DNA from 2 places in the Exiguobacterium sp. H66 genome. Region 1 is predicted to be linked to the other one. Evidence: riboswitches for the same ligand, from Rfam matches in the RefSeq annotation. Region 1 holds a riboswitch; the other holds the start of a gene.

Region 1 (3,554 bases):
GAACGGAAAAACGTATACGACGGTTTACGCGCACATGAGTTCATTGAATGCGCGTGCAGGACAACGTGTCAGCCAGGGACAACAAATCGGTGCACTTGGTAGCACGGGTAACTCGACTGGACCACACCTACACTTCGAAATTCATGTCGGCGGTTATATCTACAGCGGAACAGGCCCTGCAAATAGTGTTAATCCTATGTCAATGTTATAAAATCGTAAAAGAACCTCTACATTGTAGGGGTTCTTTTTTTATACAGTTTGAATAATTAGTTGTTATATTACAAAATAACGTTTTCATTTGAAACGTAAATGAAATTTTTCTGAAACTATTACGGTGCTATAATCAATTTCAGATAGTTTTACTACGAAACATGACTTCAAAAATCGAATTCATACATAAGCGAGGAACTCACATATGCTAAAAAAGTTATTTTCTACCGTACTATTAGGGACGTTATTATTGACGAACACCCCAATCACTCAAGCGGCTACAATCAAAGAAAAGAAAGCAGATAATGCAGCTGAACAACGTAAACTAGAAAAATCAATCAAAAAACAAGAATCTAAAATTTCAAAAGAGCAACGTCAAATCAATGCGATTGATGCAGCAATCAATGAAAATATTTTTCGTGTCTCAGAAAAAAATAAACAGATTCGTCAGTTGAATGAACGAATTGAAGAGCTTGAGGCAGACATTATCCATTATGAAGAAATGTTAAAACGCCAGGAAGAGCTGTTAGGAGACCGCCTTCGTGTGCTTCAAGAAAATGATGGGAATTCTATTAAATGGGAAGAAGTCATTTTTGGTTCGAAAGATCTTGGCGATCTCTTTAGTCGTGTGATGGCAGGGAAAAAAATTGCTGAACAAGATGACAAGATGATTTCTGCTTACCTTGAAACGCAAAAAAAATTAGCGGATGCTAAAGCGACGCTCGTGGATAAAAAGGAAGAGCGAGTGAAAGAAAAAGAAGCCCTTTTGGTTCAAAAAAAGGAACTCAAACAGCAAATGAAAGCGCGTAGTGCAACCTTAAAAAAACTACGTCAAGGTAAAACAAAATTTATGACAAAACTTCTGAATGCGAAAGAACTTCAAGCGACATTAGAAGCGCAAGAACGTGCGATTGCGGCAGCAAAGGCAGCAGCTAAAGCAGCAGCGGAAAAGGCAGCAGCTGAAAAAGCGGCAGCGGAAAAGGCGGCGAAAGCGGCGGAAAAAAACAACGCCGGGACGTCTAAGAAGGTCGTAAGTGCTACGCCAGTCGCTAGTGTTCCGAGCGGTTCGGCGCAGTTCGTTCGCCCTGCGTCAGGAAGTGTTTCACAAGGATTCGGACCAGCGAGTGGTGCGAATGGGTATACTTTCCATAATGGTGTCGACTTTAGAGGGCCAGTCGGATCATCAATCGTCGCAGCAGCTTCAGGAACGGTCATCACAGCGGGAAGCGGTGGACCGTACGGAAATCACGTGATGATTTCACATTTCTTGAATGGGAAAGTGTATACAACAGTTTACGCGCACATGAATTCATTATCAGTTCATGCTGGACAAACGGTCTCGCAAGGACAACAAATCGGTACGCTCGGAAATACGGGAAACTCGACGGGCGCACATCTTCATTTTGAATTGCATATTGGTGGTTACCAATACAGTGCGACAGGACCAGCTAATACAGTTAATCCATTAGCATACTTATAAAAACGAGCTTCGGCTCGTTTTTTTTATGACGCTATGCTACAGTGAAAGGGAAATTTAAATCATGAGCAACTAGGGGAGCTGGAGGAATCTGGCTGAGAGGAAAACCATTCTGTTTTCGACCCTATCACCTGATCTGGATAATACCAGCGTAGGAAAGTTGAGATTGAAGACATGAATAAGTGACCACACTCGTTGGTTTTTCATGGCGTCGTCTGCTTTTTTACAGCGGACGGCGCTTTTTTTCGTTCCGCTTTCTCCTTGTGCTCTCATAGAAAGTGAGGTCTATCGATGAAACATGTACTGACGATTGCTGGATCAGACTCTAGTGGTGGAGCTGGAATTCAAGCCGACCTAAAAACTTTTTCTGCTCTTGGGGTTTACGGTATGAGTGTAATTACTGCTATCACAGCGCAAAATACGTTAGGCGTACAAGCAGTTGAAGATGTATCACCAACGCTTGTCGAAGCCCAGTTGAACTCGATTTTTAGCGATATTCGTGTAGATGCCGTTAAAATTGGGATGGTCTCGAATGAAAAAACGATTCAAGTTATTGCCAAATGTTTGAAACATTATCAGGGACCAGTCGTCTTAGACCCCGTGATGGTCGCAAAAGGGGGGCATGCCCTGTTAAGGAAATATGCTGAACAAGCATTAATGGAGCACTTGATGCCGCTTGCAACCTTGACGACCCCGAATATTCCGGAAATGGAACGCATGTTAGGGCAAGCGATTTCGACAGTTGATGAAATGAAGCTGGCGACGACGGAATTCGCACAAAAACGAGACATCGCTATCCTGTTAAAAGGCGGTCATCTCGAAAGTACGGATGCCTCGGATATTTTATACACGGAAGGGATGCATCATCTGTTTCAGGAGGCACGATTAAAACGCCAGCATACACATGGTACAGGATGTACATTATCTTCCGCGATTGCGGCACGTCTTGCGCTGGGAGATTCCCTGAAGGATAGCGTGATTTATGCTAAACGGTACGTAACTGAAGCAATCCGGCATGGATTTGCCTTAGGGAACGGAATCGGACCGACACATCACTTTTATGACATTTGGAGGGAAACGGATGCTTACAACCATTCATGATAAAAAACCATTAATTCATCATTTAACGAATGCGGTCACGATTAATGAGTGTGCCAATATGACCCTTGCGCTCGGGGGTTCACCTGTCATGGCGGAAGATATCCTAGAAGTCGAGGAAATGGTTGGACATGCAGATGCTGTCGTTATCAATATCGGGACATTGAACGCAGCTTCACGAGCGTCGCAATTGTTGGCAGGTCAAACGGCCAACCGATTGAAGAAACCGATTATTTTAGATCCAGTCGGAATGGGGGCGACGACACTTCGGACACAATTCACGAAAGAGTTACTCGAAGCAATTCATTTTACGGTCATTAAGGGGAACGTCTCTGAAATCAAGACGCTCATCGGTCAAGTCGGACGTTCAAAAGGAGTCGATGTCGCTTCAGGAGAGACATTAGATTTTCAAGTCGTCCATGAGTTTGCTGGACGGCTCGGGACGACTCTCGTCGTAACGGGACCGGTTGATTTCATTACAGACGGCAAGCGTCAAGTAAAACTAACCGTAGGAACGCCACGACTCGGACACATTACAGGGACAGGCTGTATGACGGCATCGCTCATCGGGACCCTACTTGGAGCAGGGTATGATGCATTCGAAGCAGCGACCTATGGGACGTATTTAATGGGAAAAGCGGGTGAAGTCGCAGATGAAGCAGCGGGACTCGGTGATTTCCGGATGGGGTTGTTCAACGCAATCAGCTTAACTACAGAAGAAAGTTTGAAAGGGGTATTGACCAGTGGAGAATGATTACACGGTTTATGC
Region 2 (3,554 bases), on a different contig from region 1:
GCGTATAGCGTCCAGTCAACGGAAGATGCGTTCCATGTCGCCGAACGGATGCTTGAAATCGGTGGCCTCGGTCATACGGCAGTCATCCACACGACGAATGACGACTTGATGACGGCATTCGGAATGCGGATGAAAGCCTGCCGGATTCTCGTCAACAGCCCGTCAGCACACGGTGGGATTGGTGATCTGTATAACGAATTGACACCATCACTGACACTCGGTTGCGGCTCTTACGGGAAAAACTCCGTCTCTGAAAACGTAACGGCGAAACATCTACTCAATGTCAAGAAGGTGGCGAGACGACGCGTGAACATGCAGTGGTTCAAAGTACCGGAAAAGATTTTCTTTGAAAAAAATTCAGTCCAATACTTGAAATCGATTCAAGATGTCTCACGTGCGTTGATCGTCACCGATCAAGCGATGGTCGAGTTCGGCTACGCGGATAAAGTCATCCGCAACTTACCGGCAGGCGTCAGCTACCGGATCTTCGACCAAGTCGAACCGGATCCATCGGTTGCAACGGTTCAGACAGGAGCGCAAGCGATGCGCGACTTCAAACCGGACTTGATCATCGCCCTCGGTGGCGGATCAGCGATGGATGCAGCGAAAGGCATGTGGCTCTTCTACGAGCAACCGAACGAAACGTTCTCGAACTTACGTCAAAAGTTCCTCGATATCCGGAAACGGGCCTATAAATTCCCGGCGCTCGGTAACAAAGCGAAGTTCGTCGCCATTCCGACGACGTCCGGAACAGGATCTGAAGTCACACCGTTTACCGTCATCACGGATAAAGAGAAAAACGTCAAGTATCCGATTGCTGACTATGCGTTAACACCAGATGTCGCGATCATCGATCCGGAATTCGTCATGACGGTCCCGGCATCAATCACGGCGGACACCGGAATGGACGTCCTGACACATGCGACAGAAGCCTTCGTCTCCGTCCTCGCGAACGACTATACGGATGGACTGGCGCTAAAAGCGATCAAGATGATCTTCGACTACTTGCCACGCGCTTATGCGAATGGTGACGATGCCGAAGCACGCGAAAAAGTTCACAATGCGTCAACGATGGCCGGAATGGCGTTTGCCAATGCCTTCCTCGGGATTAACCATTCGATCGCACACAAAATCGGTGGGGAGTTCCACACGCCACACGGTCGGACGAATGCAATTCTGATGCCACACGTCATCCGTTACAATGCAGCGAAACCGACGAAACTTGCTTCGTTCCCGAAATATGAATCATTCATCGCTGATGAACGGTACGCAGAAATCGCACGTTATCTCGGACTACCGGCAGCGACGACGGAACAAGGTGTCGAATCACTAATCCAAGCGATCACAGAACTCGGACAACAGTTGAACATCAAAATGTCGTTCAAAGCCCAAGGCATCAAAAAAGCCGACTTTGAAGCAAAACTCGATAAGATGGCAGTCGATGCATTCGAGGATCAATGTACGACAGCGAATCCGAAAATGCCGCTCGTGACGGAACTTCGGAACATCATGGAACTTGCCTACGAAGGCGTATAACAGAGAAATAAATCATGGCAATCAAAAGAGCCTTGCTTCCGGTCGACGGAGGCAAGGCTTTCGTTCGTAATCGAAAGAGACACCGACAAAACTGTCCTGTCATTATTGACAGATATTTCTAAGACCGCTAAAGTGAAGGTAACTTGAATAGAATCACTAGGGGTGTTACTAAACTGAGATGAGTAGATACTCAAACCCTTTGAACCTGAACTAGTTCGTACTAGCGTAGGGAAGTGTAGACTCTAATAAACAAGCGAAGACCAGTCTGTCGGTTTTTTGTTATGTGATTATTTAGACGTGCGCAACTTTCCTTTTGGAGAGTTGCGCTTTTTTTGTTTACGACTTCGCTATTTAAGTTGCAAAAGACGATGAAGGAGTGGAAGACAGTGAACAGAACAGTGTTAGTGACGGGAAGCAGTCGGGGACTTGGCGCGACGATTGCAAGAGTATTGGTGAACAACGGGTTTAAAGTTGTGATTAATTATTATAAGAGCAAGGATGCGGCAGAGGACCTCGTAAATGAGCTCGGTGCAGAACATGCCATTGCCCTGTATGCGGATGTCACGAAGCGACAAGACGTCGAGACATTGATGCAGTTAGCGACAGCTCATTACGGACAAATCGATGTCGTAATCAATAATGCCTTAGTCGATTTTAAGTTCGATCCACGCGCTCAAAAATCATTCATCGATTTGGAATGGGAAGATTATCAAAAACAGTTGGATGGCACGTTGAAAGCAGCGTTCCACGTCGTGCAAAGTGTCCTGCCGCAGTTCATTGAACGAAATAGCGGCACCATCATCAGCATCGGCACGAATCTGTATCAAAACCCGGTAGTTCCTTATCACGAATATACGACGGCAAAAGCAGGGTTGATCGGCTTTACGCGTAATCTTGCATCAGAGCTAGGACAGTACGGCATAAACGTGAATGTCGTCTCCGGCGGCTTGTTGAAAGTGACGGATGCCAGCGCTGTGACGACTGCTGAAGTATTCGAATTGATTGCCCAATCAACTCCGTTAAAAAGAGTGACGACGCCGGAAGAGGTGGCGCAATTGGTCGCCTTTTTAGCGTCAGAAGCCGCCTCTGGCATTACCGGTCAAAATCTAACCGTAGATGGCGGATTGACGATGAACTGATGTCAGCGCTCAGGAGAAAGGAGTCAGGGACCTAAAGATGACGAAAACAAAGCAGTTAAACATCGGTGTTTTATTGTACGGCTGTGGCCATCATCAAGCGGCATGGTTAATGCCGGATTCTGCGATTGAAGAAATCGGGGAAAGCGGTTATTATCAGCGATTGGCTCAACTAGCGGAAGCGGGTTGCCTGGATGCTGTATTTTTTGCTGACAATCAATCTTTTCCTGCTGCAAATGCAACTGAACTACCGGCCTTTTGGCTCGATCCTGTAATCAATTTAACCGCTATTTCTCAAGTAACCCGTCATATCGGGTTAGTTTCAACGATATCGAGTACGTTTTCAAATCCGTATACAGCGGCGAGACAACTGTTAAGCCTTGATCACGTGACGAACGGGCGTGTCGGCTGGAACCTGGTTACGTCGATGACGGACTGGGAAGCGTTAAATCATAGTATGGATGCGCTCCCTGCAAGGGACGAACGGTATCAAAAGGCGGATGAATTTGCGTCTGTAATGGAAAAATTATTTTTATCCTGGGATCGAGCTGATTTCCTTTCGAGCCGGACGGACAACCGGTTGATTGATCCTGAAAAGATTCAACCGATCCATCATAGCGGGACATACTTCAACGTAAAAGGTCCTTCGTCTACACCGCGTAGTCCTCAAGGGAAGCCGGTGGCAATGCAGGCGGGTGCATCTGCCCAAGGGATTGCACTTACATCGAAGCACGCGGATGCCGTCTATTCGGTGTCGTGGAATGTAAAGCAAGCGAAAGCATTCCGGGAAAGTCTACAGAAACAAATCAAAGAAAGTGAGTCACCGGAGCGGCAGATTAAAATCTTTCCAGGATTGGTTACATACGTCGGTCGAACACGGGA

The links. A riboswitch is a leader RNA that binds a small molecule or an ion and turns the genes downstream of it on or off. The one in region 1 is predicted to bind thiamine pyrophosphate.
Region 2: linked by a shared signal. The riboswitch ahead of KNP88_RS09970 (3-oxoacyl-ACP reductase) and the one ahead of thiD (bifunctional hydroxymethylpyrimidine kinase/phosphomethylpyrimidine kinase) in region 1 are both predicted to bind thiamine pyrophosphate.

The regions. Positions count from the first base shown of each region.
Region 1 is NZ_JACSMQ010000006.1:101,716-105,269, forward strand. It holds gene KNP88_RS11095 (murein hydrolase activator EnvC family protein) at 1-211, shown strand, start outside; gene KNP88_RS11100 (murein hydrolase activator EnvC family protein) at 416-1,690, shown strand; TPP riboswitch at 1,752-1,862, shown strand; gene thiD (bifunctional hydroxymethylpyrimidine kinase/phosphomethylpyrimidine kinase) at 1,979-2,788, shown strand; gene thiM (hydroxyethylthiazole kinase) at 2,769-3,539, shown strand; gene thiE (thiamine phosphate synthase) at 3,529-3,554, shown strand, end outside.
Region 2 is NZ_JACSMQ010000005.1:120,017-123,570, reverse strand. It holds gene adhE (bifunctional acetaldehyde-CoA/alcohol dehydrogenase) at 1-1,536, shown strand, start outside; TPP riboswitch at 1,685-1,785, shown strand; gene KNP88_RS09970 (3-oxoacyl-ACP reductase) at 1,923-2,675, shown strand; gene KNP88_RS09965 (LLM class flavin-dependent oxidoreductase) at 2,713-3,554, shown strand, end outside.